2 linked regions of the Methylomagnum ishizawai genome follow. The protein of the gene in region 2 binds, or shares a complex with, the protein of the main gene of each other region. Links are inferred from orthologs where the notes say so. Each region holds a gene or a part of one and is shown on either strand. Other genes may lie near its edges. The genes, in order: dnaG and dnaB.

What was found.
Region 1: the proteins of dnaB (region 2) and dnaG are in contact, whole or in part, in a crystal structure (PDB 2R6A), measured with the Geobacillus stearothermophilus proteins. The link is inferred for Methylomagnum ishizawai from one-to-one orthologs. Residues at the interface, in WP_033016901.1 of Geobacillus stearothermophilus: Ser13, Glu15, Ala16, Gln18, Glu91, Leu92, Asp94, Ala95, Val96, Pro97, Thr98, Ala99, Ala100, Asn101, Tyr104, Tyr105, Ile108; in WP_049624496.1 of Geobacillus stearothermophilus: Lys456, Leu457, Leu458, Pro459, Ala460, Asn463, Ala464, Leu467, Leu535, Leu536, Ile537, Ala538, Gln544, Glu545, Asp548, Tyr549, His552.

The regions. Positions count from the first base shown.
Region 1 is NZ_AP019783.1:4,204,703-4,219,175, reverse strand. What follows is about bases 1-2,998. They hold dnaG (DNA primase), read left to right. Parts: upstream 1-630; coding sequence 631-2,367; downstream 2,368-2,998. Other genes in these bases: rpoD (RNA polymerase sigma factor RpoD), read left to right, coding at 2,462-2,998; K5658_RS19000 (GatB/YqeY domain-containing protein), read left to right, coding at 142-591; rpsU (30S ribosomal protein S21), read left to right, coding at 1-125. Outside these bases: more of rpoD, read left to right, coding at 2,999-4,276; K5658_RS18980 (hypothetical protein), read left to right, coding at 4,488-4,643; K5658_RS18975 (hypothetical protein), read left to right, coding at 4,940-5,356; K5658_RS18970 (HAMP domain-containing methyl-accepting chemotaxis protein), read left to right, coding at 5,481-7,370; K5658_RS18965 (DUF3313 family protein), read left to right, coding at 7,455-8,228; K5658_RS18960 (diguanylate cyclase), read right to left, coding at 8,246-9,556; K5658_RS18955 (ABC transporter ATP-binding protein), read left to right, coding at 9,842-11,485; K5658_RS18950 (HEAT repeat domain-containing protein), read right to left, coding at 11,494-11,991; K5658_RS18945 (GlcG/HbpS family heme-binding protein), read left to right, coding at 12,389-13,216; K5658_RS18940 (hypothetical protein), read left to right, coding at 13,308-13,901; K5658_RS18935 (HEAT repeat domain-containing protein), read right to left, coding at 13,917-14,473. UniProt on the Escherichia coli protein: RNA polymerase that catalyzes the synthesis of short RNA molecules used as primers for DNA polymerase during DNA replication.
Region 2 is NZ_AP019783.1:1,848,668-1,863,052, forward strand. The notes cover bases 623-3,532. They hold dnaB (replicative DNA helicase), read right to left. Parts: upstream 2,847-3,532; coding sequence 1,398-2,846; downstream 623-1,397. Other genes in these bases: alr (alanine racemase), read right to left, coding at 623-1,392; hldE (bifunctional D-glycero-beta-D-manno-heptose-7-phosphate kinase/D-glycero-beta-D-manno-heptose 1-phosphate adenylyltransferase HldE), read right to left, coding at 2,856-3,532. In the rest of the region: K5658_RS08525 (TraR/DksA family transcriptional regulator), read right to left, coding at 1-253; more of alr, read right to left, coding at 283-622; more of hldE, read right to left, coding at 3,533-4,277; K5658_RS08545 (ATP-binding protein), read left to right, coding at 4,464-5,789; K5658_RS08550 (tetratricopeptide repeat protein), read left to right, coding at 5,786-7,423; K5658_RS08555 (NAD(P)/FAD-dependent oxidoreductase), read right to left, coding at 7,410-8,729; K5658_RS08560 (ABC transporter ATP-binding protein), read right to left, coding at 8,831-9,904; K5658_RS08565 (glucoamylase family protein), read right to left, coding at 9,909-11,417; K5658_RS08570 (sugar ABC transporter substrate-binding protein), read left to right, coding at 11,553-12,857; K5658_RS08575 (carbohydrate ABC transporter permease), read left to right, coding at 12,854-13,753; K5658_RS08580 (RsmD family RNA methyltransferase), read right to left, coding at 13,730-14,266. UniProt on the Escherichia coli protein: The main replicative DNA helicase, it participates in initiation and elongation during chromosome replication. Travels ahead of the DNA replisome, separating dsDNA into templates for DNA synthesis.

The sequences.
Region 1 (14,473 bases), 2.4 Mb from region 2 along the record:
TCTACGAGAAGCCCACCGAAGAGCGTAAGCGCAAAGCCGCCGCCGCCGTCAAGCGCCACCTGAAAAAGCTCTCCCGCGAACGCTTCGCCCTGCAGAACCTCCGCAAAGGCCGTCCGCAAGTCTGATCCTGGATTCCCCGCCATGAGTTCCCTGAAAGAAAGCCTGCAAGCCGACATGAAGGCCGCCATGAAAGGTGGCGACAAGGATCGCCTGGGCGTGATCCGTTTGATCATGGCGGCGATCAAGCAGCGCGAAGTGGACGAGCGCATCAGCCTGGACGATGCCCAGGTCGTCGCCCTGCTCGACAAGATGGTCAAGCAACGGCGCGAATCCATCGCCCAATACCAAGCGGGTGGCCGCGAGGATTTGGCGGCGATTGAAAGCGCCGAGATCGCGGTGATCCAAACCTATCTCCCAGAAGCCCTCACCGAAACCGAGATCGACGCCCTGATCCAGGCCGCGCTGGCCGCAACCGGAGCCACTGGCGTCGGCGGCATGGGCAAGGTGATGGCCGCGCTCAAACCCCAGATGCAGGGCCGGGCCGATATGACCGTGGTCAGCGCCAGGGTCAAAAGCCTGCTCGGTGCCTGACTGCCACGGGGCACCGCGCCTCCCGCCGGATCATGAACGATGGCCGGCAAGATTCCCGAACACTTCATCCAAGAAGTCCTCGCCCGCGTCGATCTGGTCGAACTGATCGACGCTCGGGTTCCCCTCAAGCGCTCGGGCGGCAACTTCATGGCCCGCTGCCCCTTCCACAACGAAAAATCCCCCAGCTTCTCGGTCAGCCGCGACAAGCAGTTCTATCACTGCTTCGGCTGCGGGGCCAGCGGCAACGCCATCGGCTTCCTGATGGAATACGACCGCCTGAGCTTCCGCGAAGCCATGGAAACCCTGGCCGATACGGCCGGACTCAAAATCCCGGAAGAACCGCGCCCCGGTAAACCCGACGCGCCGGGCCCGGAACGGACCACCGATCTATACGCCGTGCTGGACTGGGCCGCCCGCTTCTACCAAACCCAGCTCAAAACCCATCCCGAAGCCGCCCGCGCCGTCGAATACCTGAAAGGCCGCGGCGTCACCGGCGAAATCGCCCAGCGCTACCGCCTCGGCTACGCCCCGCCGGGCTACCGCGTCCTGCCCCAGGATTTCCCGCCGGAAACGCTCAAGGCGGCGGGCCTCGTCACGGTCAAGGAGGGCGGTGCCGCCTACGATTGGTTCCGCGACCGCGTGGTCTTTCCCATCCGCGACCGCCGCGGGCGGGTGGTGGGTTTCGGCGGGCGGGTACTGGGCGACGGGGTGCCCAAATACTTGAATTCCCCCGAAACCGCCACATTTAAGAAAAGCCACGAAGTCTATGGACTCTATGAACTGCTGAACGCGGTCAGGAAGCCGGAATTCATCCTGGTGGTCGAGGGCTATATGGACGTGATCGCGCTGGCCCAATTCGGCATCCCCAACGCCGTCGCCACCCTCGGCACCGCCACTTCCGGCGACCATATCAACCTCTTATTCCGCTACGCCGGCGAACTGGTGTTTTGCTTCGACGGCGACACGGCGGGGCGCAACGCGGCCTGGAAAGCCCTGGAAGCCAGCCTGCCGCATTTGCGCGACGGGCGGCAACTGCGCTTCCTGGCCTTGCCGGAACAACACGACCCCGATTCGCTGGTGCGGGCGGAGGGCACCGAGGCTTTCCTGGCGCGGATCAAGAATGCCAAGCCATTCTCGCATTATTTCTTCGAGCGCTTGACCCAAGGGCTGAACCTCACGGCCATGGCGGGCAATACCGGGGACCAGGCGGGCCTCGTCAACCAGGCCAAGCCCTTGATCAAGCAAATGCCCCCCGGCGAATTGCGCGAAATGATGCGGAAACGGCTGATGGAACTGGTCGGCCAGACGCCGTTAGAATCGCCCCGTAATTCGGCTAAGCTTGTCGGAACCCGGCGCGGCGGCGGCAAGCGCGGCCAACCTTCCTTGTTAAGGCTGTGTTTGGCTTTGCTCCTGCAAAATCCGCGGCTCGCCGCCACCATCGCCGCACCAACCCGCCAGCACCTGATCCAAACCGGGAAAGGAGGCCAGCTCGCCGCCCGGATCCTCGGCCTGCTGGACCAACACCCCGGCCTCACGCCGGGCGCGATCCTGGAGTATTTCCGGGAATCCCAGGAGGCCAAGACCGTCGCGGCGCTGCTGGGACTGGATACCTTGGTGCCGCCCGAAAAAATACAAGAAGTCTTCGCCGATACCCTCGCGGGACTGGAAAGACAATTCAAAGCCCAGCGGCTGGACGAACTGAAAAGCAAGCCCTTGACGGCCCTCGGCCCCAAGGAGCGGGAAGAGTTATTAACCTTGTTGGGGGAAATCAAATAACGGGAGGCCATCGATAGGTTTGTGCGACTTAGTGATTAATGGGGAATTTGGGTATAGGAAAGTCTCACCATAAATAGCCGAGCGGGTTGGGTTGATGAGTCTGGAACAGCAACAATCTCAGATCAAAGAATTGATCGCCAAGGGCAAGATGCAGGGTTATCTCACCTTTTCCGAGGTGAACGACCACTTGCCGGGCGATCTGGTCGATCCCGAGCAGATGGAAGATATCATCTGCATGATCAACGACATGGGCATCGAGGTCCACGAAGACGTGCCCGATGCCGAACTGATCGCCGACAGTGCGGTCATCAGCGAGGACGACGAGGAGGAGGCGGCGGAAGTCGCGGCGACCCTGGCCTCGTCGGTGGACGCCGAACTCGGGCGCACCACCGACCCGGTGCGGATGTACATGCGCGAAATGGGCACGGTCGAACTCCTGACCCGCGAGGGCGAATTGAGCATCGCCAAGCGCATCGAGGAGGGCATCAACCTCGCCGCCCACGAACTGGTGCGGTTCCCGGCGGCGATGGAGCGCTTCCTAGCCGCGTTCGAGACCGTCGAAGCCGGCGAAATCCGCCTGTCCGACCTGATTTCCGATTTCTTCGATCCCGCCGCCGCCGGCGAACCGCCCTTGGAGGAGGACGCCGATACCGAAGCCGATCCCGGCATCCTCGCCGACGACGACGCCGAGACCGGACCCGACCCCGAGTTGGTGAAGCAAAAGCTGGAGCAATTCGCCAAGCGCCATAAAGCCGCCCTCGCCGCCCATCAAAAATACGGCCCGCACCACGACAAGACCCAGAAGGCGTGCGACGCCCTGGCCGAGAGCTTCATGGAGTTCAAGAAGACCCCGCAGTTCTTCAAGGAATTGACCGATGTCCTGCACGGCGCTTTCGACAAGGTCCGGGGGCAGGAACGCATCATCCAGGATTGTTGCGTGCAGAAGGCGCGGATGCCCAGGCCGGAATTCCTCGCCAGCTTCGTCGGCCACGAGACCGACCCCGAATGGGTCCGGCGCTGGCTGGATTCCGGCAAGCCCTATGCAGCCGCCCTGGCCCATTACGCCGGCGACATCGAGGCGGCGCAGGCCCGTCTGGTCGACATCGAGCGGGAATACCGGCTGTCGATCCGCGATATCCGCGAAATCAACCAGCGCGTCGCCGCCGGCGAAACCCAGGCCCGCATCGCCAAGAAGGAAATGATCGAGGCCAATCTGCGGCTGGTGATTTCCATCGCCAAGAAATACACCAACCGCGGCCTGCAATTCCTGGACTTGATCCAGGAGGGCAATATCGGCCTGATGAAGGCGGTGGACAAGTTCGAGTATCGCCGGGGCTATAAATTCTCGACCTACGCCACCTGGTGGATCCGGCAGGCCATCACCCGCTCCATCGCCGACCAGGCCCGCACCATCCGTATCCCGGTCCACATGATCGAGACCATCAACAAGCTGAACCGGATTTCCCGGCAGATGTTGCAGGAGATGGGGCGCGAGCCTTCGCCGGAGGAACTGGCGTCCAAGATGGACATGCCGGAGGACAAGGTCCGCAAGGTGATGAAGATCGCCAAGGAACCGATTTCCATGGAAACCCCCATCGGCGACGACGAGGATTCGCATCTGGGGGATTTCATCGAGGATTCGCGGGTGTTGTCGCCGGTCGATCACGCCACGGTGGCGGGCCTTAGGGAAACCACCCAGCAGGTATTGGCCGGGCTGACCGCCCGCGAGGCCAAGGTGCTCAGGATGCGCTTCGGCATCGATATGAATACCGACCATACCCTGGAGGAGGTCGGCAAGCAGTTCGATGTGACCCGCGAGCGCATCCGCCAGATCGAGGCCAAGGCTTTGCGCAAGCTCAGGCATCCTTCGCGCTCGGAGCAGCTTCGCAGTTTCCTCGATATGGATTAGAATACGCGCTTCATTCAGGGCCCTTAGCTCAGTTGGTTAGAGCAGGGGACTCATAATCCCTTGGTCCAAGGTTCAAGTCCTTGAGGGCCCACCAATAAAATCAAAGGCTTAGGCGCATCGCCTAAGCCTTTTTTATTTGCCTCGCGCCCAAATCGTGCCCAAGACGTTTTCGGACGATGAACAGGGAGTGCCCTATGACGGTATAGGGAAATTGCGAGACCGGATCAAGGCCATCGTGGACCAGATACAAGATGAGCGAAGGTTGCGGGTCATGGTGGCGAATGCCGAAGAAGCCAAGTACGGTGCCGAGATGGAGCGCCGCCTGGAAGAGTTAGAGCTATCGAAACGGGACAATCAGGCCGGTTAAATTTCGGGCGTCTAAGCCCGGTCCATTAGGCGTTCGCCTTGTGCCAAAAACCGCGCATATTCGGCGCGCTCCAAACGCCAATTCCCTAGCCGACTCCTGGGCCAGACGCTTGGAGTCTTGTGGGAAATCCAGGTTTCACGAAGGAGTATCGGGGCACCGCGCGGGCCGGGTTGATCTTTTAGGAAAATCTTCTATACCTCTTCCATGCCCCCTGGAAATACCATGGGGTTTTTTCTCATGGATACATATGTCTATGGGGAATGCCGTATATTTGTATGTGATTGGAGGATAGCGGTATGGAAAATAAAGCAACAAGATTCGCCATGGCGATAGCGTCGGTAGCTGCTTTGATATGGGTATTCGACGCTTCTGCGGAGACCTTGCTAAAACCAAGATACAACTTATCGGGCCAATGGCAGGAGAATGGCGATCCCAGTCAATCGATCAATTATTTCCAAGAAGGGACGCAACTCACCTTTATCAACATCGCCCATGGCTTTGCCCATTACTTCGTGGGCAGATATATCGCCCCCACCAAAATCGAAGGGGTCCAGCACCGGGTGAATATGGGAAGCGGATGTTCCACGGAAATACTGACGATCATCACCGCCACCAGCGCCTCCACCGTCGAGGTATCGATGAAAGGTTTGGATTCGAACTGCGACTTGGCGAAAGGTTGGTCCGCCGTGGGTGGCAGCGTCAGGGTCCAGTGATTCGATGGGTTTGGCCCCAATGGTTTTTTATACGCTTTCGCCTCGAATCCATCCGCAACGGCGATAAGCGCCAGCGCGGCCCATTGCGTCGGCTGAGGGTTGCCGTTTTTCCAGGATATTGAACATGACGATCCATAAGAAAATGTTGTTGCTGATCATCTTCAACTTGTTGGGTTTGATCGGCCTGGCGGCCTTGTCGAACTACCAAATCCAACAGGTATTCGCTGCGGCCAATTATGCCAATGTCAATAGCGTGCCTTCCTTGGTCGCGGTGAATTCGATCATCAAAAGATTTGGCGTGGTTAGGATTCGCCTGTTCCGGCACGTACTCAACGAGGACCGCAGCAAGCAGGAGCGGTTGGATCAGGAGTTGAAGAGCGCCAAGAGCGACTTGGCGGCGGCCTTCAGGGCGTACGAACCGCTGGTCTCGGACGACGAGGACCGCCGCCTGTACAAGGCCAACTTGGCGCAATGGAACCAATACGAGGCCGGGCTTGCCACGGTGCTGGCGCTCTCCCAGGGCATGGACAAAAAGCAGGCGCGGGAAGCCCTGGATCGCTTGACCGATCCTGCCCGGAGCCTGCAAAACAGTATTGAGGACCATGCCAAGTACAATGCCGACCTGGCGGGAAAAGCCGCCGCCGACGCCGTGCAAATCCAAGCGGCCGCCGTGTGGCAAAGTTGGGGCGGGACGCTGTTCACGGCGTTCCTGGTCGCCGGGGTCGGCTATTACATCGTCCTGACCATCGTGCGCCAATTGGGCGGCGAGCCAGCAACGGCCACCGCCATCGCCAACCGCATCGCCGATGGCGACCTGTCCATGCCCATTACCTTGAAGACCGGCGATACCGGCAGCCTGATGGCCGCCATGGCGCATATGTCCACCAATATCAAGGCCCTGGTCGATGACGCGCTGATGTTGTCCCAGGCCGGCATGGAGGGCCAGCTCGCCATCCGTGCGGACGCCTCCAGGCACCGTGGCGACTATCGCGGGATCGTCGAGGGCGTGAACGCCACCCTCGACGCCGTGGTCGGGCCGGTGGAGCGCATCCGCGAGGCCATGGGCCGCGTGGCCGGGGGCGACCTGACCGCCACCGTCGACGGGGATTGCCGGGGCACTTTCCTGGATTTGCAGGAGACGATCAACGCCAGCCTGCGCAAGCTGGCGGAAACCCTATCCGAAGTCGGCAACCTGGTGGGCACCTTGTCCTGCGCGTCCGAGCAATTGCGGGATACCTCCCAATCCCTGTCCCAGGCCGCTTCCCAGCAGGCCACCAGCGTCGAGGAGACCTCCTCCTCCACCGAGCAGATGGCGGCCTCCATTAACCAGAACAAGGACAATGCCAAGATCACCGACAACATCGCCGAGAAATCCTCCCGCGAGGCGGTGGAAGGCGGCGAAGCCGTCGCCCGGACCGTCCAGGCCATGAAGCAGATCGCCGGCAAGATCGGCATCGTCGACGATATCGCCTATCAGACCAACCTGCTCGCCCTGAACGCCGCCATCGAGGCGGCGCGGGCCGGCGAGCATGGCAAGGGGTTCGCGGTGGTGGCCGCCGAGGTGCGGAAGCTGGCCGAGCGTTCCCAGATCGCCGCCCAGGAGATCGGCGAACTGGCCGCATCCAGTGTCGGCATGGCGGAGCGGGCCGGGACGCTGTTGGGCGAGATCGTGCCCTCGATCAAGAGGACCGCCGGCCTGGTGCAGGAAATCGCGGCCGCCTCCGAGGAACAGGCGTCCGGTGCCAAGCAGATCGCGGAAGCCATGAACCAACTGAGCCGGACCACCCAGCAGAATGCCTCGGCCTCCGAGGAACTGTCCGCCACGGCGGAGGAGATGAGCGGGCAGGCCATGGAATTGCAGCGGACCCTGGGCTTCTTCAAAACCTCGGCAGCCGAGGACAAGCACCCCGCGGTTCCGCGCCACACGGCAAGGCTGGAGCCTTTCCATCCCCAGGTCCGGCTTCGGGACGGCGCGGACAGGGAGTGCAACGAACGGGGCTTCTCCCGCTTTTGAGCCGGGACCGGTGGGGACGAGGCCGGGGGATCGCGTAAGCTATGGGATTCATCCATCCACCCGTCCCGCGAGGAATCCCCATCCATGAAGAATCCCGTCCGCTTCCCCGGCCTGTCCGTCCTGTGCATCGCCCTCGCCGCCTGTTCCAGCGTCCGCGACGGGGCCAACGCGGTCAAGGCCCAGGCCGTCGCGCCCGCTCCCGACCAGGGCTTCATCTGGCAGCCGGAGCAAGCCTCCCATCGTAACGATTTGCCGTTCCAGAAGGTTTGGATCAAGCCCGGCTTCGACAAGGGCGGCTATGGCGAACTGGTGGTCGCGCCGGTCAACACCCAGTACATGATGGAGATGGATTGGTTGCACAAGGCTAGTTCGGCCAGTTGGATCGGCGATGTGAAGAAGGATATCGCCGAACTCGCCGTGTATTTCCATGACCGCTTGGTGAAGGCGTTCAAGGACGACCCCAACCACCGTTTCATGGTCCTGGAAAATCCCGCCGACCATCGGCGCCCGGCCCTGCGGCTGGAGTTGGCCCTGATCGAGATCGACCCCTCGACCCCCGTCCTGCACGCGCTGTCCTGGGCCGGGCCGATCGGCACGGGTTCGGCCATGGGCGCGGTGAACCAGCGCCGGGCGGCGTTCGAGGGCCGCCTGCGCGATTTGCAGACCGGCGAGGTGGTCGCGACCTTCGCCGACCGCGACATGGCCGATGTCGGGCCCTTGGACCTGACCCGGCTCACTTGGTACGGCCCGGCCAAGGGCATCATGGACCGCTGGGCGCGGCAGTTCGTGCAGATCGCCAACAAGAAGCCCGGCGAGGCCGTCACCGATCCCGTCCCGTATACCTTGAGGCCGTTCTAGGCGGGCGGCGGGCTTGCTCAGTCCCCCAGCATCGCCCGGTTCCGTCCCGCGTGCTTGGCCTCGTAGAGCGCGGCGTCGGCGCGTTCCAGGAGGGTGCCGACGCCCGTATCCCCCGCGGAGAGGCTCGCCACCCCGATGGAGGCCGTGACGTTGATCGGGGGCTTGTTGTCCAGCGCCACCTGCGTGCCGGCGATCACCCGGCATACCCGCTTCGCGATTTGGAGCGCCCTCGGGCCAGCGGTTTCCGGGAGCAGGGCGGCGAATTCCTCCCCCCCGAGCCGGCCCAGCGTGTCCACGTTGCGCAGGCTCTCGCGGCAGGCCTGCGCCGCCTTCCGCAGGACGGCGTCGCCCGCGGGGTGTCCATGGGTGTCGTTGATTTGCTTGAAGTGGTCCAGGTCGAGCATCAGCATCGACAAGTTTTTCCCCTGGTAGCGCCGGGCGCGCTCGAATTCCAGCTCCGCCAATTCCAGGAAGCGCCGCCGGTTGTTCATCCCCGTCAGCGGATCGACATGCGCCATGTGTTCCAGCCGCCATTCGAGCGCCTTGCGATCGGTGATATCGCGGCCTTCGGGGATCAGCAGGCTGATCTTGCCATCCCCGTCCAGGATCGGCTTGAGGGAGAAGTCCACATAATGGATCCGCCCCTCGGCGCTCATGTGGGTGGCCTCGAAACGGACGAACTCGCCGGCCCCCGCTTTCGCCACCGCCTCCCGCAGCTTCGCCTGGAGTTCCTTCGAATGCGTCCACCAGGGCGTTTCCCAGAAGGGCTTGCCGATGACGTCGGATTCCCAAAGCCCCGCGAATTCGAGCGCCGTGCGGTTGGCGTCGACCAGCGTCCCGTCCGGCGTCATCAGGCCGATGAACTGGAAGGTCTGGTCGAATATGGCGCGGAATTTCCGCTCGCTTTCCAGGAGCGCCTGCTCGGTGCGCTTGCGTTCGGAGATATCCTGGATTTGCGAGATGAAATAGAGGGGCGCGCCGTTGGCATCGCGCAGCAGGGAGGCGGTGAGCAAGACCCAGAGGGTCCAGCCGCCCTTGTGGATGTACCGCTTCTCCATCTGGTAGACATCGGTCTCGTTATCCAGGAGGCGCTGGATATTGGCGAGGTCGGAGGAGAGGTCGTCGGGGTGGGTGATGTCCTGGAAGGTGGTTTCCGCCAATTCTTCCGGGGTGTAGCCGACAAGCTTGCACAGGGCCAGGTTGACTTCGAGCCAACGCCCGTCCAAGGCCACGATGGCCATGCCGATGGGGGCGTGTTCGATGATTTTGCGGAAGCGTTCGGCGCTTTCGTAGGACTCGTCGTTGCTCAGGGATTTCAGAAAGGGCATGGCACGGAACAGCGTCGTCTAGGGATAAGCAGGGAAAGCCCCCCTGATTATGGCAGCCATCCACGGACCCGCACCCGCCAAAAGGGATGAGGGCCGCGGCGCGCGTCCCTTGAGCCAGGGCGGAGGCCCGGATCGGCAAGTCCTGGCCCAAGGACCGGGCCGGGTGTTCCGGTACCCGGCCATGCCGGGGATCGGTTCCGTCCTGGCGGGGCGGGCGCGGTCGATAGGCGGTCCCGCGCCGCCCCTGTATCATGGCCCCGCCCACCACCACGCCCCGGTATTACCATGGATACCCGTCCGCCCGCGCCCCCGCTGCTCACCGTCACCGACCTCCGCGTCGGCTTCCAACAAGGCCCGGACCACACCCCCGCCGTTGATGGCGTGTCCTTCGGGATAGGCCGGGGCGAAAGCTTCGCCCTGGTCGGTGAATCCGGCTCGGGGAAATCGGTCACGGCCTTGTCGGTGCTGCGCCTGCTGCCGCACAACGGGCGCGTCCGGGGCGGTTCGGTGCGGCTGGGGGGGACCGAGGTGTTCGCCCTGCCCGAATACGCCATGGGCGGGATACGCGGGCGGCGCATCGGCATCGTGTTCCAGGACCCCATGAGTTCGCTCAACCCGGTCATGGCCATCGGGCGGCAACTCGGCGAAACCCTGCGCCTGCACCTGGGCTTGAAGGGCGCGGCCCTGCGCCGCCGCGCCCTGGAGCTTTTGGACCACGTCGGCCTGCCCGATCCGGCCCGCCATCTGGACGAATACCCGCACCAGCTCTCCGGCGGGATGCGCCAGCGCGTCATGATCGCCCTGGCCCTGGCCGGGGAACCCGAACTCCTGATCGCCGACGAACCCACCACCGCCCTGGACGTGACCCTGCAAGCGCAAATCCTGGAATTGCTCAAGCGCCTGCGCCGGGAGCGCGGCATGGCCCTCTGGCTCATCACCCACGATTTCGGCATCGTCGCCGAACTGGCCGACCGGGTGGCGGTGATGCGTTCGGGCCGGATCGTGGAGCAGGGCGGTCCCGAATTCTTCCAGCGCCAGAACCATGCTTACAGCCGCGAGTTGCTGGCCGCCATGCCCCGGCTCGACGCCTGCCTGGACCGGCCCGCCCGCGCCGAAACCGGCCCGGCCTTGCTGGAGGTCGAGGATTTCCGCGTGCATTACCCGATCAAGCGCGGGCTGTTGCAGCGCACGGTGGACCAGGTGCGGGCGGTGGACGGGGTATCGTTCCGCCTGGGCCAGGGCGAGACCTTGGCCCTGGTGGGCGAATCGGGTTGCGGCAAGACCACGCTGGGCAAAGGCATCCTGAACCTGATCGAAACCTCCGGCGGGCGGGTGCGGTTCGAGGGCGCGGAAATCGCGGGACTGGCGGGCGCGGCGCGGCGCAAGCGCTGCGCCGAGATGCAGATCGTGTTCCAAGACCCTTATTCGTCCATGAACCCGCGCATGGTGGTGGGCGATATCATCGAGGAAGGTTTACGCGCCCAGCGTCCCGGACTCGGGGCCGGGGAACGGCGCGAGCGCTGCGGGGATTTGCTGCGGGCGGTGGGTTTGCCGGTGGCGGCGCGGCTGCGCTATCCGCACGAGTTCTCCGGGGGCCAGCGCCAGCGCATCTGCATCGCCCGCGCCCTGGCGGTCGAACCCAAGCTCATCGTCTGCGACGAACCGACCAGCGCCTTGGATGTCTCGGTGCAGGCGCAAATCCTCAAGCTGCTCAAGGAACTACGGGAACGGCGGGCCTTGAGCTATCTCTTCATCACCCACGATTTGGCGGTGGTGGCGGAACTGGCCGACCGGGTGGCGGTGATGCACCGGGGCCGCATCGTCGAACTCGGGGAAACCCGCCAGGTGTTGTACGAACCGGCCCACGACTACACCCGCAAGCTATTGGCCGCCGTGCCCAGGTTGCGCCTGGGCCGGCCCACGCGGTAGCCGGGCCGTCAAGGCCCGTCCCGTCCCGCCACGGCGTCGCGCAGGATTTCCCGGATCGCGGCGGGAACGTCCGCCGCCGCCGCCCTGGCCTGGAATCCGGCCCGTAGCGCCCGGTCGCGTTTGGTCCCTGTTTCGCTATGGGCGAGGAACCCGCCGAGGCTGCCCACCGCCGCCATCCCCACCGCGATATCCGGGTCGCGCAGCGCCGCGAACAGCGCGTCCAAGGTGGCTGGATTGGGTTTGCGGACATGGCCCAGGCCGCGGGCGGCGGCGACGCGGACCTCGGCCACGGGATCGCCGGCCAGCGCTTGGACCAGGGCGGTTTCCGCCGCCCGGTCGGCGTAGGCGGCGAGTTGCTCGGCGGCGTCGGCGCGGCGTTCGGGGTCGATGTCACCGAGCCGGGCCAGGGCCGAATCGCGTTGCCGTACGGCGGGGGTTTCGTCTTCCCTGGCGGGGGATGCGGGGCGCGGCGCTATGGAGGATGGGCCGGGCGCCTGGGGAACCACGGACCGGGGAGATACCTGGGGGGGTGGGGTATCGGCAGGTCCCTGTGGTGTTTCCGGGACGGGGTGATTCCCAGGTGGCGCGATGGTTTCCTGGTAGGTAAATACCATTATGGACAAACCGGTAATCCAGGCGGCGGCGATAATTTTGTTGCGGTGATTGGACATGGCGGCGATTCGTCGTGGATTCGGAGGGGTGGGGTTTGGGAGGCCGCCCGGTGGCGATCCACCGGAACCCTGGGGTTGGATGGCATGGGCGCGGGGCGGCGGGGTTTTGTGGGCTTGTTCAAAAAACTGGGCGGATTCCCTTGTAATCCGAATCGCCGCTTGGATAATTGCCCGGTCGATTCTGCGGGATCGACCCGCGTCTTAATAGGCTTAGAAGAATTGGAGTGGACAAATGCATAAGAAGATACTCGGCGGCGTTATCGCCGCGCTATTGGCCGTTTCGGCTTCCGGGGTTTGGGCCAAGTGCAGCGATGTTTCCGACACCGACCTGGAAAATGCTATCGCGGCGGCGGCTAAGGCCAAAACCGGCGGCTATGGCTTGAAAATGTGGGTCACTTTGGTCGATGAGACCGGCTTGGTTTGCCGGGTCGAAACCAACGGCAGGGAAGGCCCCTTCGCGGGCAACCGGGAATGGTTGGGCAGCCGGGTGATCTCGGCCCAGAAGGCCTTCACCGCCAACGCCTTCAGCCTGGACGGCTACGCCATTTCCACCGCCAACCTCTACACCCCGGTGCAGCCGGGCGGCAGCCTCTACGGCCTGCAAGCGAGCAACCCGGTCGATGCCAGCCAAGCCTATCTGGGTTCCCCCAAGCTGTACGGCACCGAGACCGACCCCCTGGTCGGCAAGCGTATCGGCGGCATCAACGTCTTCGGCGGTGGCTTGGCGCTGTACAAGGACGGCAAGAAGATCGGGGCCATCGGCGTGTCCGGCGATACCTCCTGCCGCGACCACGCTTTCGCATGGCAGGTGCGCGGGGCCTTGAACGCGCATCCGGGCGCGGGCACCGTGGGCATCACCACGTTCAACTACGGCGCGGACGGCACCGTGTACAGCGCGGCCCAGGGCAACCTGCTGCCCAACGCCGCGGTGGGCGACGAACTGGTCATGGGGAGCAGCACGGGCGGGCTCGGCGCCTACTGGAACGCCTGGGCGCACCCGATGTGCCCGAACTCCTTGCCCTTCGCCAACGCGGGCAACGGCACCCTGATGGCTCCCTGATACGGGACGGTCCGGGTTGGTCAATGGACCGGAAGCGGGCGGTCGCGCCCGCTTTTTTAATGCCTCCGACATGCTTATGCCGAACAAGTCCTTGCCTATCCTGCTCTTGGCGGGCCTGCTCGCGGCCTGCGCCACGGACCGCCGGAACCCGCCCCCCGCCGCCGGTCCGCCCGCGCCGCCCGACCTCGCGGCCCTGGCCGCCGGACTGGGCGCGGGCCTTGCGCCCACGCCCGACCAAGCCGCCGAACAGCGGCGCTTGGTGGATAGGCAGGTGGCCGCGGCTTCCCATATGCTGGACAGCCCGGAGGCCGAGGCGCAGATCGCCGGGGCGGAGCAATTGGCGGCCTACCCCACGCCGGAAGCCGAGCGGGCGCTGCTGCGGTTCCTGGACGCGCCGCGCCGGGCCGAGGCCCAGGTCGCGGCGCTGCGGGCGCTGATGGCGTTCAAGGAGCCGGAAGCGGCCACGGTCGCCCTGCTGCTGAAGGCGGTGGAATGGCCCGGGGAGGGGGTTCAGGCGGCGGCGCTGGCCAGCCTGTCGGCCTACCTCGACCACCTCGACCCCGGCTCGGCGCGGTTCCGGGAGGTGTACCGGGGACTCGAGGGCGCGGCGCGGTCAAAACGGGTGGAACCGGCGGTCCGGCAGGGGATCAGGGACATGCTGGCCGGGTTCCCGCCCCTGGGGTGAGGGACGGGCCGGGGCTCAGTGGGTGGCCTGTTCCGCCTGGTCTTGCAGGATATCGTGGATGGCTTCCCGGATATCCTTGGGCGTGCCCTGGTTGGACATCTTGGCCCGGAGTCCGGCGTCGAGTTGGCGGTAGCGCTTGGAGCCTTCGTCGGTGGCGGCGAGGTAATCCTCCAGGGAAGACAGGGCGCTGGCCCGGACCTCCTCGTTTTGATCCTCCAGCGCGGCCATCAGGGCGGCGACGGTGTCGTCCGAGGGCTGTTCCACATAGCCGAGGCTCTGCGCCGCCGCGTTGCGGACATCGGCCTCCGGGTCGCTGTTCAGCACCTGGGCCAGGGCCAGTTCGGTTTCCTCGCTGGGATAGGCGCCCAGGATCTCGGCCCCTTCCAGGCGTTGCGTCGGATCGGGGCTGCCGAGCTGGGCCAGGGCGGCATCCATCTCCTCTTGTTCGGTCCGGTCTTCTTCCTCTTCCGTGGTGGGCGCGGCCTGGGGCGGCGGCGGTACCGGACGCGCCGCGGACGGCGGCGATACCGGGCGCGGCGTTGGCTGCGCCGCGGCGCGGGGGGGCGGGGGGG
Region 2 (14,385 bases):
CTATCCGCAGCAGGGCGGCCTCGACCTGCCGCAGTTCGTGGACATGGCGGTCGATGGCGGCGAGGTCCAAGTCCACCATCAACGAAGCCACCGAGGCTTCCTCCTCGTCGTGGACTTCCCCGGCCACGTCGGTGAAGTGCTCGCTGTCGCTGCGCAACACCTCTTCTTGCACGCCTTGCCGCAATTGGTCGAAACGCGCCTGTAGCTGGCGGCGGAAGTGTTCGATCAGGGTTTGGTTCAGTTCTACGCTCATACGGGATTCCTCGTTTCCTCGTTTATGGTTCATGTCGTGGGGTTTGGATCGCGGGGACGCGGCCCGATTTCAATCCGTTGCACCCGCGGGGTGATGCCGCATAGCAGGTCGTAGGGGATGGTGGCGGCGTGGCGGGCGATTTCCTCGACCGGCAAGCCTTCGCCCCAGAGGATCGCCTCGTCCTCGACCTGGGCCGCCGGGCAATCGGTCAGGTCCAGGGTAATCATGTCCATCGACACCCGGCCGATCAGCGGCACCCGTTGGCCCCGCACCAGGACCGGCGTGCCCGGCTGGGCATGGCGCGGATAGCCATCGCCATAGCCCACGGCGGCGACCCCGAGCCGGGTCGGGTGCGGGCAGATCCAATCGCCGCCATAGCCCACGGCGTCGCCCGCCCGGAGTTGTTTGATGGCGATCAACCGGGTGCGGAAGGTCATGACGGGTTCGAGTCCGTCGTCCGGGCCGGTGCGGTAGGGGAAGGGCGAAACCCCGTATAGCATGATGCCGGGCCGCACCCATTCCACCCGCGTTCCCGTCCAGGCCATCAGCCCCGCCGAATTGCCGATGCCGCGCTCGGGTCGCAGGGTGCCCAGCGCCCGTTCGAACACGCTCAGTTGGCGCTCGGTCAGGGGGTCTTGCAACATGTCGGCGTTGGCGAGGTGGGTCATGACCGGGATGGGTTTCAGCACGGCGGGGCAGGCGTGTAGCCGCGCCATGCCGGCGTCGAATTCTTCCGGCAACAGTCCCAGCCGGTGCATCCCGCTATCGAGCTTGGCCCAGACCGCCAGCGGCGCGGGCAATTGGGCCTGTTCCAGCAAATCGATTTGGCGCGGCGCGTGGATGATGGGTTCCAGGCCGTGCCGGGCGTGGGCTTCCAATTCCCGCGCATTGACGAAGCCTTGCAGCACGGCGATGCGTTGCGCGACGCCGGCCTGCCGCAGGGCCAAGCCTTCGTCCAACCGGGCCACGGCGAAGGCGTCGGCGTCGGGCAGGCCGCGGGCGATGCGGACCAGCCCGTGCCCATAGGCATCGGCCTTGATGACCGCCATGACCTTGGCACTGGGCGCGAAGCCGCGCACCCGCGCCAGATTGCGGGCCACCGCCGCGAGGTTGAGGGTGGCGTGGGCGGAGCAGCCTATCACCGTCAGAATTCCCCCCCGCCGTTGGGCGGATAGCCCCCGCCGCCGCCGGATGGGTTCCCACCGATATAGACGGTCGGGGCGTGGTTCTCGAAGCGGGTGTATTGGCCGAGGAAAGTCAGCTTCACGGTGCCGATGGGCCCGTTGCGCTGCTTGGCGATGATGATTTCGGCGGAGCCTTTGTCCGGGGACTCGGCGTTGTAAACCTCGTCGCGATAAATGAATAGGATGATGTCGGCATCCTGCTCTATCGCGCCCGATTCGCGCAAATCGGACATGACGGGCCGCTTGTTGGGCCGTTGCTCCAGGCTGCGGTTGAGCTGGGACAGCGCGATCACCGGCACGTTGAGTTCCTTCGCCATGCCTTTCAGCGAGCGGGAAATATCGGAAATCTCGTTCACCCGGCTTTCGCTGCCCGGCGATTGCATGAGTTGCAGGTAGTCGAGGATCACCATGCCCAGTTGGCCGCCGTTCTCGCGGGCGAGGCGGCGGCAGCGGGCGCGGACCTCGGTCGGGGTCATGGCCGGGGTGTCGTCGATGAACAGCTTGGCCTCGGCCAGGATGTTGATGGCGGAACCCAGCCGCGGCCAATCGTCCTGTTCCATCTTGCCGGTGCGGACCTTGCTCTGGTCGATGCGGCCCAGCGAGGACAGCATACGCAGCACCAATTGCTCGGCGGGCATTTCCATGCTGAACACCGCCACCGGCAGTTTTTCCTTGAGCGCCACATGTTCGGCGATGTTCATGCAGAAGCTGGTCTTGCCCATCGACGGCCTCCCCGCCACGATGACGAGGTCGGACGGTTGGAACCCGGAGGTCTTGTCGTCGAGGTCGGTATAGCCGCTGGGCACCCCGGTCATATGGCCTTGGCTGTGGAACAGCACCTCCACCCGGTTCACGGCGGCGGTGACCAGGGGCCGGATCGGCTTGAAGCCGGTGCCTTGCCGCCGGTATTGGTCGGCGATGCGGAACACCGTGCGCTCCGCCGTCTCGATCAATTCCGGGGTGGTGCGGCCCTGCGGGAAATAGGCGAGGTCGGCCAGTTCCGCGCCCGAGGCGATCAATTGCCGGAGGATGGATTTTTCCCGGACGATATCGGCATAGGCCGAGATATTGGCGGCGCTGGGGGTTTCCTTGGCCAGCGAGGCCAGATAGCTCAGCCCGCCGCTTTCGTCCAGCCAGCCCAGGCTTTCCAGGGTTTCCGCCAAGGTGATGACATCGGTCGGGCCTTGCTTTTCCGCCAGCATCTTCATGGCCCGGAAAATCAGCTTGTGGTCGTGGCGGTAGAAATCGTCCTCGACCAGCATATCGGCCACCTTGTCCCAGGCCAGCCGATCCAGCAGCAGGGAGCCGAGGACGCCTTGCTCGGCGTTGACGGAAAAAGGCGGGAGTTTCAGGGCTTCGACTTGCTCGTCCCTGGAGGCATTCGGATTGCGTCGGATACGTTCTGCCATGGTCAGGGTTCAGGCTTGGCGCAGGGTTTCGATGAGGCGGGTGGTGGAATAGCCATCGACGAAGCTTAACAGTTTGACCTCGCCGCCGTGGGCCAGGACCAGATCGTGGCCGGCGATGGCGCCGATGTCGGCGTAGTCGCCGCCCTTGACCAGCACGTCGGGTAGGATGTGGCCGATGGCGGCGCGGGGGGTGTCGTCCTCGAAGGGGACGACCCAATCGACCGCCGCCAGCGCCGCCAGCATTTCCATGCGGTGGGCCAGGGGATGGATGGGGCGTTCCGGGCCTTTGAGGCGGCGCACCGAGGCATCGCCGTTGACCAGCACCACCAAGCGGTCGCCCAGGGCGCGGGCTTCCCGTAGATAACGGATGTGGCCGGGATGGAGGATATCGAAACAGCCGTTGGTGGCGACGATCCTTTCGCCCTGGCGGCGGGCGGCGTCCAGGATCGGCAACAGGTCGCTGAGGGCGATGGCCCCGCGCCGTTGGGTGGGGCCGCCCGGCAGGGCTTGGGCCAATTCCTCCAGGCCGACGCTGGCGGTGCCGAGCTTGCCCACCACCAGGCCCGCCGCGAGGTTGGCCAGCGGGGTGGCTTCGGCCAGGGCCAGCCCGGCGGCGAGGCCCGCCGCCAACACGGCGATCACGGTATCGCCCGCGCCGGTCACGTCGTAGACCTCCTTGGCGCGGGCGGGCAGGTGCAGGTCGGGAGCGTCGCGCCGCACCAGGGTCATGCCCTGTTCGCCACGGGTGATCAAGAGCGCGTCGAGGTCGAGTCGCTCGGCCAGGTGCCGGGCCTTCGCGGCCAGTTCGTCGTCGTCGCGGCAGGGACCGGCCACGGCCTCGAATTCGGCGCGGTTGGGGGTGATGAGGGTCGCGCCCCGGTATTTGTCGAAGTCGCCGCCCTTGGGGTCGATCAAAATGGGCTTTCCGGCGGCGCGGGCGGCTTCGATCAAGGGGCGGATGTGGTGCAGGGTGCCCTTGCCATAATCGGACAGCACCACGGCCTGGACTTCGGGCAGGCGGGCGGCGAAGCGTGCCGTCAAAACCGCCGGATCGACGCCGTGGAAACCTTGCTCGAAATCCAGCCGGATCAATTGCTGATGGCGGCTGAGGACGCGCAGCTTGGTGATGGTGGGGAGGCCCGCCACCCGTTCGACCCGGCAGTCGATCCCGGCTTGTTCCAGTAAGCCGGTCAAGCCGGTGCCCGCCTCGTCCGCGCCGCAATAGCCCAGGACTTCGGCCCCCGCGCCCAGGGCGGCGATGTTGAGCGCCACGTTGCCCGCGCCGCCGATCCGTTCCTCGATCCCTTCCACCCGCACCACCGGCACCGGGGCTTCCGGCGAAATGCGCGAGGTGGCCCCGTGCCAATAGCGGTCCAGCATCAGATCGCCGGCCACCAGCACACGGGAGGAACGGAAGTCGGGGAGTCGCATGGTCGGAGCCCTGCCGAAAAAGGGGCGATAGCATAGCACACCCATCAAGGCGGGAGCCTTGGGCGGGGTTGGCGCGGGGTGTAAGCGTGGATACGTGGGCGCGGGGCGGTCATTCATGATTTTCGCCGGATACAGGGGCGGGTGAAGATAAACTATGCCCAAAATCCCACCTTGGAAGGTGTTTTAATGACAAACCCACCCATTCCTTACCAACCACCCCGGACCTTGCTCGCAGCCAACCGGGAGTTGCGCTTCGACCAGCCCTTGGCCTACGACGACCCGCGCTATGTGGATACCGCCAAGGCGCGGGGCAATTTCAACCATACCAAGATCATCCGTGCCTTGATGGGAGGCAATCCCAACGGCGGTAATTACTTCCTTTATAGCGGTCCCATCGGCTGCGGCAAAAGTACCGAACTCAGGCGGCTGGCGGTCGAATTGCATGAGCCGGGCCAGTTTTACGTGGTCATGCTAGACACGCTGGAACGGCTGGATACCCATAACCTGGGCTATCCCGATGTCTTGCTGGCTTTGGCGGCGGAGTTGTTGGCCCGGATCGAGGGCGAGGGTGTTGTGATCGATCCGATGTTTTTGCGGAATCTGACCGGCTGGTTCAGCGAAAGGATCGAGAAGAATGAACGTACCCGCGAATTGGCTGCCGAAATCAAGTCCGGTGCGGAAGTCCAGGCCAGCATTCCTTTCCTGTGCAAATTGTTCGCCAGCCTGACCAGTTCTTTCAAGGTCAATTCGACCTACAAGGAAGAACTCCGTACCGTGGTCAAGAACAGCTATAGGGATTTCTCCCAGGCGTTCAATGATTTGCTGGTCGCGGCGCGGGGCGCTTTGGGGCGGCGCGGGCTGGGTGACCGCCTCTTGTTCCTGGTCGATGGCACCGACCGTCTGTCGAGGGAGGATAGCAAAGCCTTCTTCATCGACAACATCCACCAATTACAGCAAATCCAGGCCGATTTCATTTATTGCGCTCCGATTGCGCTGGTGTTCAACCATCGGACTTTCCTGCTAAACATCTATACCGACCTGTTCCATCTGCCCATGATTAAGCTGAGCGAAAAGTCCGATCTGGACGAGGCCCGGCCCGACCCGGAAGGCTATGCCGCCATGCGCGAGATGGTGTTGAAACGGGTTGCTCAGGAGTTGTTCGACGATCTCGCCACGCTGGATTATTTCATCCGCTATTCCGGCGGCAATCCGCGCCATTTGCTGCGCCTTTTGAATTACGCCTACACCGAGGCGGAAAGCGAGTTTTTCGACCGCGCCGCCGCCGAGCGGGCCGTCAAGCGCTACGCCACCGATTACCGCTACCAGCTTGCCGCCGAGGATTTCGCCTTGCTGCGGCGGGTGGATGCTTTGGAGGATGTTTCGCAGTTGTCGGAGGACGACCGGGAGCGGGTCGGCAAATTGCTGTATTACGGGGCATTGTTGGAATACAACAGCTATTGGTGGCGTTCGCATCCGGTGGTGCGGACCTTGCCCGCCTATGTCGCGCCATGAATGCCGCCGATCTGTTCGGACCTGTGACGCCACCGCCGGAACATGCGGGGGAATGGGTCCGGCTCAAGCGGTTGCTGGAAGGTGCCGCCGGGCGTTTCGCCCTGGTGCTGGCTGGCTACAACCGGCCCGTTTATCGCGACCAGTTGATCGAGAGGTTGCGGCAAGAGGCGGGGGAATCAGCCCATGAGCGGCTGGACGCCAATGGTTTCGCCGATTTCGCGGCGTTCGAGCGTTGGTTGGAAAGTCATGGCCAGGAGCCGGGGGCGCTGCATTTGGTGGGCTTGGATTTGTGGCTGGGGCAGGGGAAGGACGATTCCCGGCTGTATGTCTTCAATGTGCATCGTGATTGGATCGCCCGGTTGTGTCGGCGGCCTTTGGTGTTGTGGCTGTTGGAACATCAAATCCGGGAGTTCGCCCAAGCCGCGCCGGATGCTTGGGAATGGCGGTCGGGGGTGGTGGATTTTTCCTGGCCGGTCGAGTTGGAAAGTATGGCTTGGCCCGAGCCGCTGGATTTGGGGAGCGCCACGCGGGATGAGCGTTTGCAGCGGGTCGCGGAAATCCGGGATTTTTTGGCGTACAAGGGCGAAGAACTTTCCGGCTCTGAGCGCGGGGCGCTTTGGAATACTTTGGGGAATTTATATCGAGACCTCGGAGCATGGTTACAAGCACTGGAAGCCTATGACCAAGCCAACGCTATTTTTGAACATGCGGGCGACCGTAGAGGCGCAGCCCAAACCTTGGGGAAGGGTGCTGATATTCTTTGGTTGAGGGGAGGTTTGGATCAGGCGTTGGCTCGGCTGAATACGGTCTTTGATGATCTTGAGCGGCTGGGCGACGAACGCTCAAGGGCAGTAACTCAAGGAAAGATCGCCGACATCTTACAAGCACGGGGACAGTTGGACGAGGCGTTACGTATCTCGGAGGAGGAAGTACTGCCAATCTATAAGCGGCTGGGTGACACATTGGGAAAAGCGGTAACACAGGGGAAAATCGCCGATATTTTGCAAACGCGGGGACAACTGGATGAGGCATTGCGCATCCGCGAAGAAGAGGAGTTGCCAGTCTATGAGCAACTGGGCAATGTGCGGTTGAAGGCGATAGCGCAGGGGAAAATAGCTGACATCCTATACGCGCGGGGACGGTTGGACGAGGCACTTCGCATCCGAGAAGAAGAGGAACTTCCTGTCTACGAACGCCTGGGCGATGTGCGGTCGAAGGCAATAACGCGGGGGAAGAGCGCCGACATCTTGCAAGCACGGGGACAATTGGACGAGGCGCTACGCATCCACCAGGAAGAACAATTGCCGATTTACGAACGGTTGGGCGATGTTATCGGGAAAGCTAAAACGCTCTTAAGAATCGCCGTAATCGAATTAGAGAAGGGCCGACAAGCCCAAGCTTTCGCCCACTTGACCGAAGCCTATGAGATCGCCAAGGGGCTCAAGCTTATAGAAGGGCTTGCCGCCGTGGGCGAACACTACGGCCAATTACTCCGCCAACGCGGCGACCCGGAAAAAGGCATCGCCATCCTAAAAACCGCCCTGGACGCTGCCGAACGGCTGGGTTGGAACGAACAAGCCGAACGCCTCCGCAACCTGCTATCCCAACCCGAAAGCCCGCTCAGTGCAGCTTGATCCGGGGCCGCAAGCGCCGCCGGAAGAAGTTCGCCACCATCAGCAAGCCCACCCGCAGCGTCCCGAACAGCGCCCACTGGTGCATCTTGTACAAGGACAGATAGACCAGGCGGGCGATCAAGCCCTCGATCATCACCGTGCCCATCAGATTGCCCATCAGGTTTCCCACCGTGCTGTATTTGCCCAGGGAAACCAGCGAGCCGTAATCGTGGTAGTGGTAATCGGCCTGGGACTGGCCCCGCAAGGCGCGGCGCAGGTTTTTCAGCACCAGGCTCGCCATCTGGTGGGCCGATTGGGCGCGGGGCGGCACGGTGGCGGTAGCGCTCTTGGCGGGCCAGGGGCAGGAAGCGCAATCGCCGATGGCGTAGACGGCATCGTCCACCGTGGTCTGGAGCGTGGGCCGCACCTTGATCTGGTTGATGCGGTTGGTTTCCAGGCCGTCCAGCCCTTGCAGGAAATCCGGTGCCTTGATGCCCGCCGCCCACACCTTGAGCGCCGCCGGGATGAACCGGCCCGAATGGGTGGCGACGCCCGCTTCCGTCACTTCCACCACTTTTTCGCCCAACAGCACTTCCACGCCCAGGCTTTCGAGCTGGTGCAAGGTGGCCCGCGACAGGCGTTCGGGTAGTCCCGGCAACAGGTTGGGCGAGGCTTCGATCAAGTGGATTTTGATGTCGGAGGGATGGACGTTGTCGAGTCCGTAGGCGTTGAGCAAGCGGGTGGCTTGGTGCAATTGGGCCGATAGCTCGATCCCCGTGGCCCCGCCGCCGACGATGGCGATGTCCAGTTCGCCCTCGCCCCGGCTGCCGCCGGTGGCATGGGCGTGGAGATAGGCTTCCATCAGCCGGATTTGGAATTGCTCGGCCTGCTCGGTGGTGTCGAGGAACAAACAATGGCGGGCCACGCCGGGAATGCCGAAGTCGTTGCAGACGCTGCCCACGGCGATGACCAGGAAATCGTAGGGGTAGGTGCGGGCCGGCATGATTTCCCGGCCCTCGGCGTTGAACATGGGGGCGAGGTGGATTTCCTTGCGGGCGCGGTCCAGGCCGTCCATGCGGCCCAGCACGAAGCGGAAATGTTTGGCGTTGGCCTGGGCCAGGTAGTCGAGTTCGTCGTCGTGGGAATCGAGGGTGCCGGCTGCGACTTCGTGCAGCAGGGGTTTCCAGATATGGGTGCGGGTGGCGTCGATCAGGGTGATTTCGGCCTGGCCCTGGCGGCCCAGGCTGGCGCCGAGCCGGGTGGCCAGTTCCAGGCCGCCCGCGCCGCCGCCGACGACCACGATTTTGGGGAGGTTGTTTTGGGTCATGCGCTGTTCCTCGTCGGGGTTTTTCTTAGGGTTCTCGAACAAGGCAATTTTAGTGTTGTTCCTGTGGCATGGGATACCGCCAGGACCGCGCCCCGCCGCGTTCAATCCTCCCGCGGGAACAAGCGCACCGCTTGTCCCGCCACCGCCAAACGTAGCCTATCGCCCGGCCCTAACCCGTGCATCCCCGGAAGCCGCGCCGTCCACGCCTGGGTTTCCGGCCCAGCTTGGAAATACAGCAAGGTCTCGTGGCCCAGGTATTCGGTCCCCACCACCACCGCCTCGAATCCCGCTTCCTCCGGTCCGGCCAAATGCACCGCCTCCGGGCGTATCCCGGCCAGCACCGCCGCCCCATCAACATAGGCCCCCGCGTCCACGCCTTCCGCCACCACCCGTCCCGCCACCCGCAACCGCGCCCGGTCCGGTCCATCCCGCTCCAACATCGCCGCGAACAGGTTCATGGGCGGACTGCCGATGAAGCCCGCCACGAAGGGATTTCCGGGCCGCTCGTACAAGGTCTTGGGGTCGGCGACTTGCTGTATCCGGCCTTGGTGCAGGACGGCGATGCGGCGGCCCAAGGTCATGGCCTCGACTTGGTCGTGGGTGACATAGAGCATGGTCGCGCCCATCCGCCGCTGTAGCTCGCCGATTTCGGTCCGCACCTGCCCGCGCAGCTTGGCGTCGAGGTTCGACAAAGGCTCGTCCAGCAGGAACACCGAAGGTTCCCGCACCAAGGCCCGTCCCATCGCCACCCGCTGCCGCTGTCCGCCGGAAAGTTGTTTGGGCAGGCGGTCCAGCACTTCTCCCAGGTCCAGCAATTCCGCCGCCCAGGCCACCCGGCGGCGGATGTCTTCCTTGGCCAGCTTGCGCATCTTGAGCGGGAATTCCAGGTTGCCGCGCACCGTCATGGTGGGATAGAGCGCGTAATCCTGGAACACCATGGCGATGTTGCGCTCCTGCGGCGACAGGGTGTTGGCGACGCGTCCGCCGATTTTGAGCGTGCCGGAACTGATGTCCTCCAAACCGGCCAGGAGGCGCAGCAAGGTGGATTTGCCGCAGCCGGAGGGACCGACCAGCACCATCAATTCCCCATCCGGGATGTCCAGGGTGAAATCGCGCAGGGCGTGGTAGCCGTTGGGGTAGGTTTTTTCGAGGTGTTCGAAGGAGACGGAGGCCATGGCGTTACTGCCCCGCGAACCGCTCGATCCCCAACAAGGGCAACACCTTCTTCACCCCCGCATCCGCCGCGAATAACTTTTGTATCGCATGGTCGGCCAGGGTATCCGCCAGGGCCACCAGGATCATGGCCTGATTCAAACACAGATAGTGATAGGCCACCGCCCCGCCCTGGGGATCGACCGCGTCGTAAAAGCCGAAATCGCCATAGATGGGATAGAGCGCCGCCAGTTTCCGCAGGTTCGCCGCCGCCGCCTCGGGTTCGGCCAGCAACGCCAAGGCGGCGGCGTGCGGCGTCACCACGCCGGATTTATAGCCCGCGATGCCCAGCGGTTTCACCCCGTATTCTTCATAGCGCCCATTCGCCGGATTGGAACTCGGCGACATGCCCCAGACCGGGAAACCCAATTCTTCCTGGGCATATTGGCGGTGGATGGCGGTATGGATGTCGCCGTTGCGGCCCAGGCTGGCGGGGGCGTATTGGCTTTCGTCCAGCACCAGGCGCGGCATCAGCGCCTCGAACAGGCTGCCGCCCCAGGACGGTACGTAGTCCTGGCCGCGCCAATGGTAATGCCCGCCGGTCCAGCGGAAGCCGTTGACGTTGTATTCGGTGCGGCCCAGGGGCGGGCGGGTTTGCCAGTGGATTTCCGGCGGGAAGGTGCGGGACATGGCGAACCAATGGGCTTCCGGCACCGCGCCCTGGGCGATGGCGATGAGGCTCCCGAGGCGCGATTCGGCGTAGAACACGCCGTAGTGGTAATCCGAGCGCGTCCGCAAGGGGACGTGGTAGCCGTGCGACATCAGCCGGTATTTTTCGTCGTAGAAAAAGCCGTAGTCGCCTGGCCCGATCAGCCGGGAGCAGCGCTCCGCCAGTTCCGGGAACGCCTGCCGCGCCACCATCAAGCCCGCCGTCAGCCAGGACGAATCGACGAAGGAAATGAAATCGCTGGTGCGTTCCAGGGTGGTGGTGTTGTAGTAATTGAAGAAGAAGCCGCGATGGCTTTCCATGCGTTCGAGGGAAGCCAGGGTGGCCTTGAGCCGGGTCAGGGCTTGTTCCCGGTCGATGAGCTTGAGTTCGTGGGCCGAGGCCACGGCCAGGAAATGGAAGCCGATATTGGTGACGCTGGTGTAATCGCCGATGCGGGTGGTTTCCGGGGCGATGCCGCCGTTCTCGAATTCGACCCGGTCCAGCGGCAGGCCGTGGGCCAGGTCGGTGAAGGCGTCGAGGCCGCGCCAGGTGTCGGCGGCGATTTTCAGCAGGAAGGTCCGGGTATCGGTGTCCGGGGCGGGCGGTTCGGCCCGCAGGACACGGGGCCAGCCCGCCAGCCGGGCTTTGAGCAAGGGGCGTGCGGCCATTTCCCCGCCCACCGATTGTTCCCAGGCTTGTTTTTGCGGGGCCAATTCCGCGCCGGGGTGGATTTCGAGATTCACCGGGGCCGTCCCGTCCGCGTTTACGGGTCCGGCCATCGCGGCCCAAAGCCCCAGCACCAATCCGATCCACACTGTTTTTTTCACCGCGCCATCGCCTCGTATAACTGCATCGCCCGCCCGATATGCGGGTGCGGGCAAGCATAGAGGATGCGGGCCGGGCGCTCAATTCGGGCGGGCTGTGTACAATCGGCGGCCACTCCAACGCAGAACCCTCGCACCATGGGCATCGCCACTTTTTTCCGTCGTTACCGATCCGCGCCGGGTTTCGCCGCGCTGCTGGCCTGCCTCGCGCTGGCGGGCTGCGGCGACGGGTCCGGGCCGGTGCGGCTGCAATTCTGGGCCATGGGCGGCGAGGGCGAGGCCGTGCGGCAACTGCTGCCGGAATTCGAGCGGCTGAATCCGGGGCTGCGGGTCGAAGTCCAGCAAATCCCCTGGAGCGCGGCCCATGAGAAACTGCTGACCGCCTACGCGGGCGAGGCCATGCCGGATGTGTTCCAACTGGGCAATACCTGGATACCGGAATTCGTGGCGCTGCGGGCCATCGATGCCCTGGACGCCGGGCGGGTACCCGAGGCCATCCGGGCGCGGGCGGATTATTTCGCGGGGCTGCTCGCCACCAACGAAATCGACGGGCGGCTCTACGCCCTGCCTTGGTATGTGGATACGCGGCTATTGTTCTACCGCAAGGATATCCTGGCCCAGGCCGGTTTCAGCGAGCCGCCGCGCACTTGGCGCGAGTGGTCGGACGCGATGGCCCGCATCAAGACCTTGCCCGGCGGGGAACGCTATGCCTTGCTGTTGCCCATGAACGAATGGCAGGTGCCGGCGATCCTCGGCTTGCAGGTGGGGGCGGGTTTGTTGCGCGGGGGCGGGCGCTTCGGCGATTTCCAAAGCCCCGCGTTCCGGCGGGCTTTCGATTTTTATCTGGACCTGTTCCGGCGCGGCTATGCGCCCGCTCTGGCCGAGGCCCAGATCGCCAATCTTTATCAGGAATTCGCACGGGGTTATTTCGCCATGTACATCACCGGGCCGTGGAATATCGGCGAATTCCGACGGCGCTTGCCGGAAGCGATGCAAGACCAATGGGCCACGGCTCCGCTGCCCGCGCCGGATGGGGAATATCCCGGCCTGTCGCTGGCGGGCGGGGCGAGTCTGGCCTTGGCGCAGAGTTCGGCCCACAAGGCGGAAGCCGCCCGCTTGATCGAATTCCTGTCGGCCCCGGAACGGCAGGTGGCGTTCCACCGGCTGACCGGCGATTTGCCGACCCGGCGCTCGGCCTGGGACGCGCCGGAATTGGCCGGTTCCGATAAGGCCCAGGCATTCAAGGCCCAATTGGAACGGGTCGCCGCCACGCCCAAGCTGCCGGAATGGGAGCGCATCGCCAGCAAGCTGGCGCATTACGCCGAAAAGGCAGTGCGCGGCGAACTAAGCCCGGACGCGGCCTTGGCCGGTTTGGATGCCGAGGTGGACCGGATTTTGGAAAAGCGCCGCTGGTTGTTGGACCGGGAGCGTTCGGCCCGATGACACCGTTCCGCATCAATCCCGCCGTCTGGTTCGTGGCCCCGGCCTTGGCGCTGATCGCCGTGTTCTTCTTCCTGCCGGTGCTGGCGGCCTTGCTGTTGAGCTTCACCGATTTCGACATCTACGCGCTGGGCGATGTGGGCTTGCTGCGCTGGGTGGGCCTGGACAATTACCGGCGGCTGCTGGTCGATCCCTTGTTCCACACGGCTTTGCGGAATACCGGCTATTTCGTGGCGGTGGGCGGGCCGTTGTCGGTGGCGGTGTCGTTGGGGATGGCTTTGTTGCTGAACCATGGGCTGGTGCGCGGGAAAGGCGTGTTCCGGGCCTTGCTGTTCCTGCCGGTGGTGACGGCCTTGGTCGCGGTCGCGGTGGTGTGGCGCTATCTCTACCATCCGCGCCATGGCTTTTTGAACTATGCGCTGGGCTGGTTCGGCATCGCGCCCATCGATTGGCTGGGCGATCCGGCCTATGCCATGCCGGCCCTCATCCTGATGGCGGTATGGAAGAATTTCGGCTTCAACATGATCGTGTTTATCGCGGGGCTGCAAAGCATCCCGCGCCGTTTGTACGAGGCGGCGATGCTGGACGGGGCCGGGCCGTGGCGGCAATTCCTGCACATCACCTTGCCGATGTTGGCCCCGACCTTCCTGTTCGTGACCATCATCACCTTGATCGGCTATTGCCAATTATTCGCCGAGCCTTATGTGATGACCCAGGGCGGTCCCGCCGATAGCACGCTGAGCGTGGCTTTGTTGATGTTCCAAGAGGGTTTCCGCTGGTGGAATCTGGGCTATGCGGCGGCGGTGGCCTTCGTGTTGTTCTTGATAATCTTGCTGGGGACTGTGGGGCAGGCTTGGCTGCGGCGAGGGGATTCCTCAACCACCTTTCCGAATGAATAGGGCGGTGTAATATTCCAAGTTTCCCCGGAATTCATTGCGGAGTATCGCGGTGGGTTCCGCGATGCGCTGAAAATCGGCGAAATCGAAGTTTTTGGGGAGTTTGAACAAAACCTCGGGGGATGCCGCCAAGGCTTGGCGTAGCAGGGTTTCCCCGTCCGGCGAAAAATCCTTGAGGCGGAATTGTTCAAGCTTGCCGTAGGCGGGGCCACCCCAGGGCGGGTCGAGGTAAATCGCCGCGTCTGCCGCCGCTTCGAGTTTCGCGAGGCAATCGCCTTCCAGGAAACGGATTCGGTCCGCGACGCCGAAGATTTGGGCATTGCGCCGGGCCATATCGAGGCGGCTGGCTTGCAGTTCTATCGCATCAACCTGTTTGCCCCCGCGGGCGAAGGCGATGGCGGCTCCGCCCACCCCGCAGAAGGCATCGACCACCCGTGGGGATTGGATCCGTTCCGCCAGTTCCAGCGCCAAGGCTTGCAGGTCCAGCGAATAGAGCCCTTCGAGATCCATTTCCATTCGGCGCTCCATGGGCGAAAGCTTATCCCAATACTTTTGATAGCGTTCGCCGAAAGGGCATGGGGAGTTTTTGGGTTGGTGCATGGTGAGTTGAATGATTTGTTAGGCTGGCTGCGGAG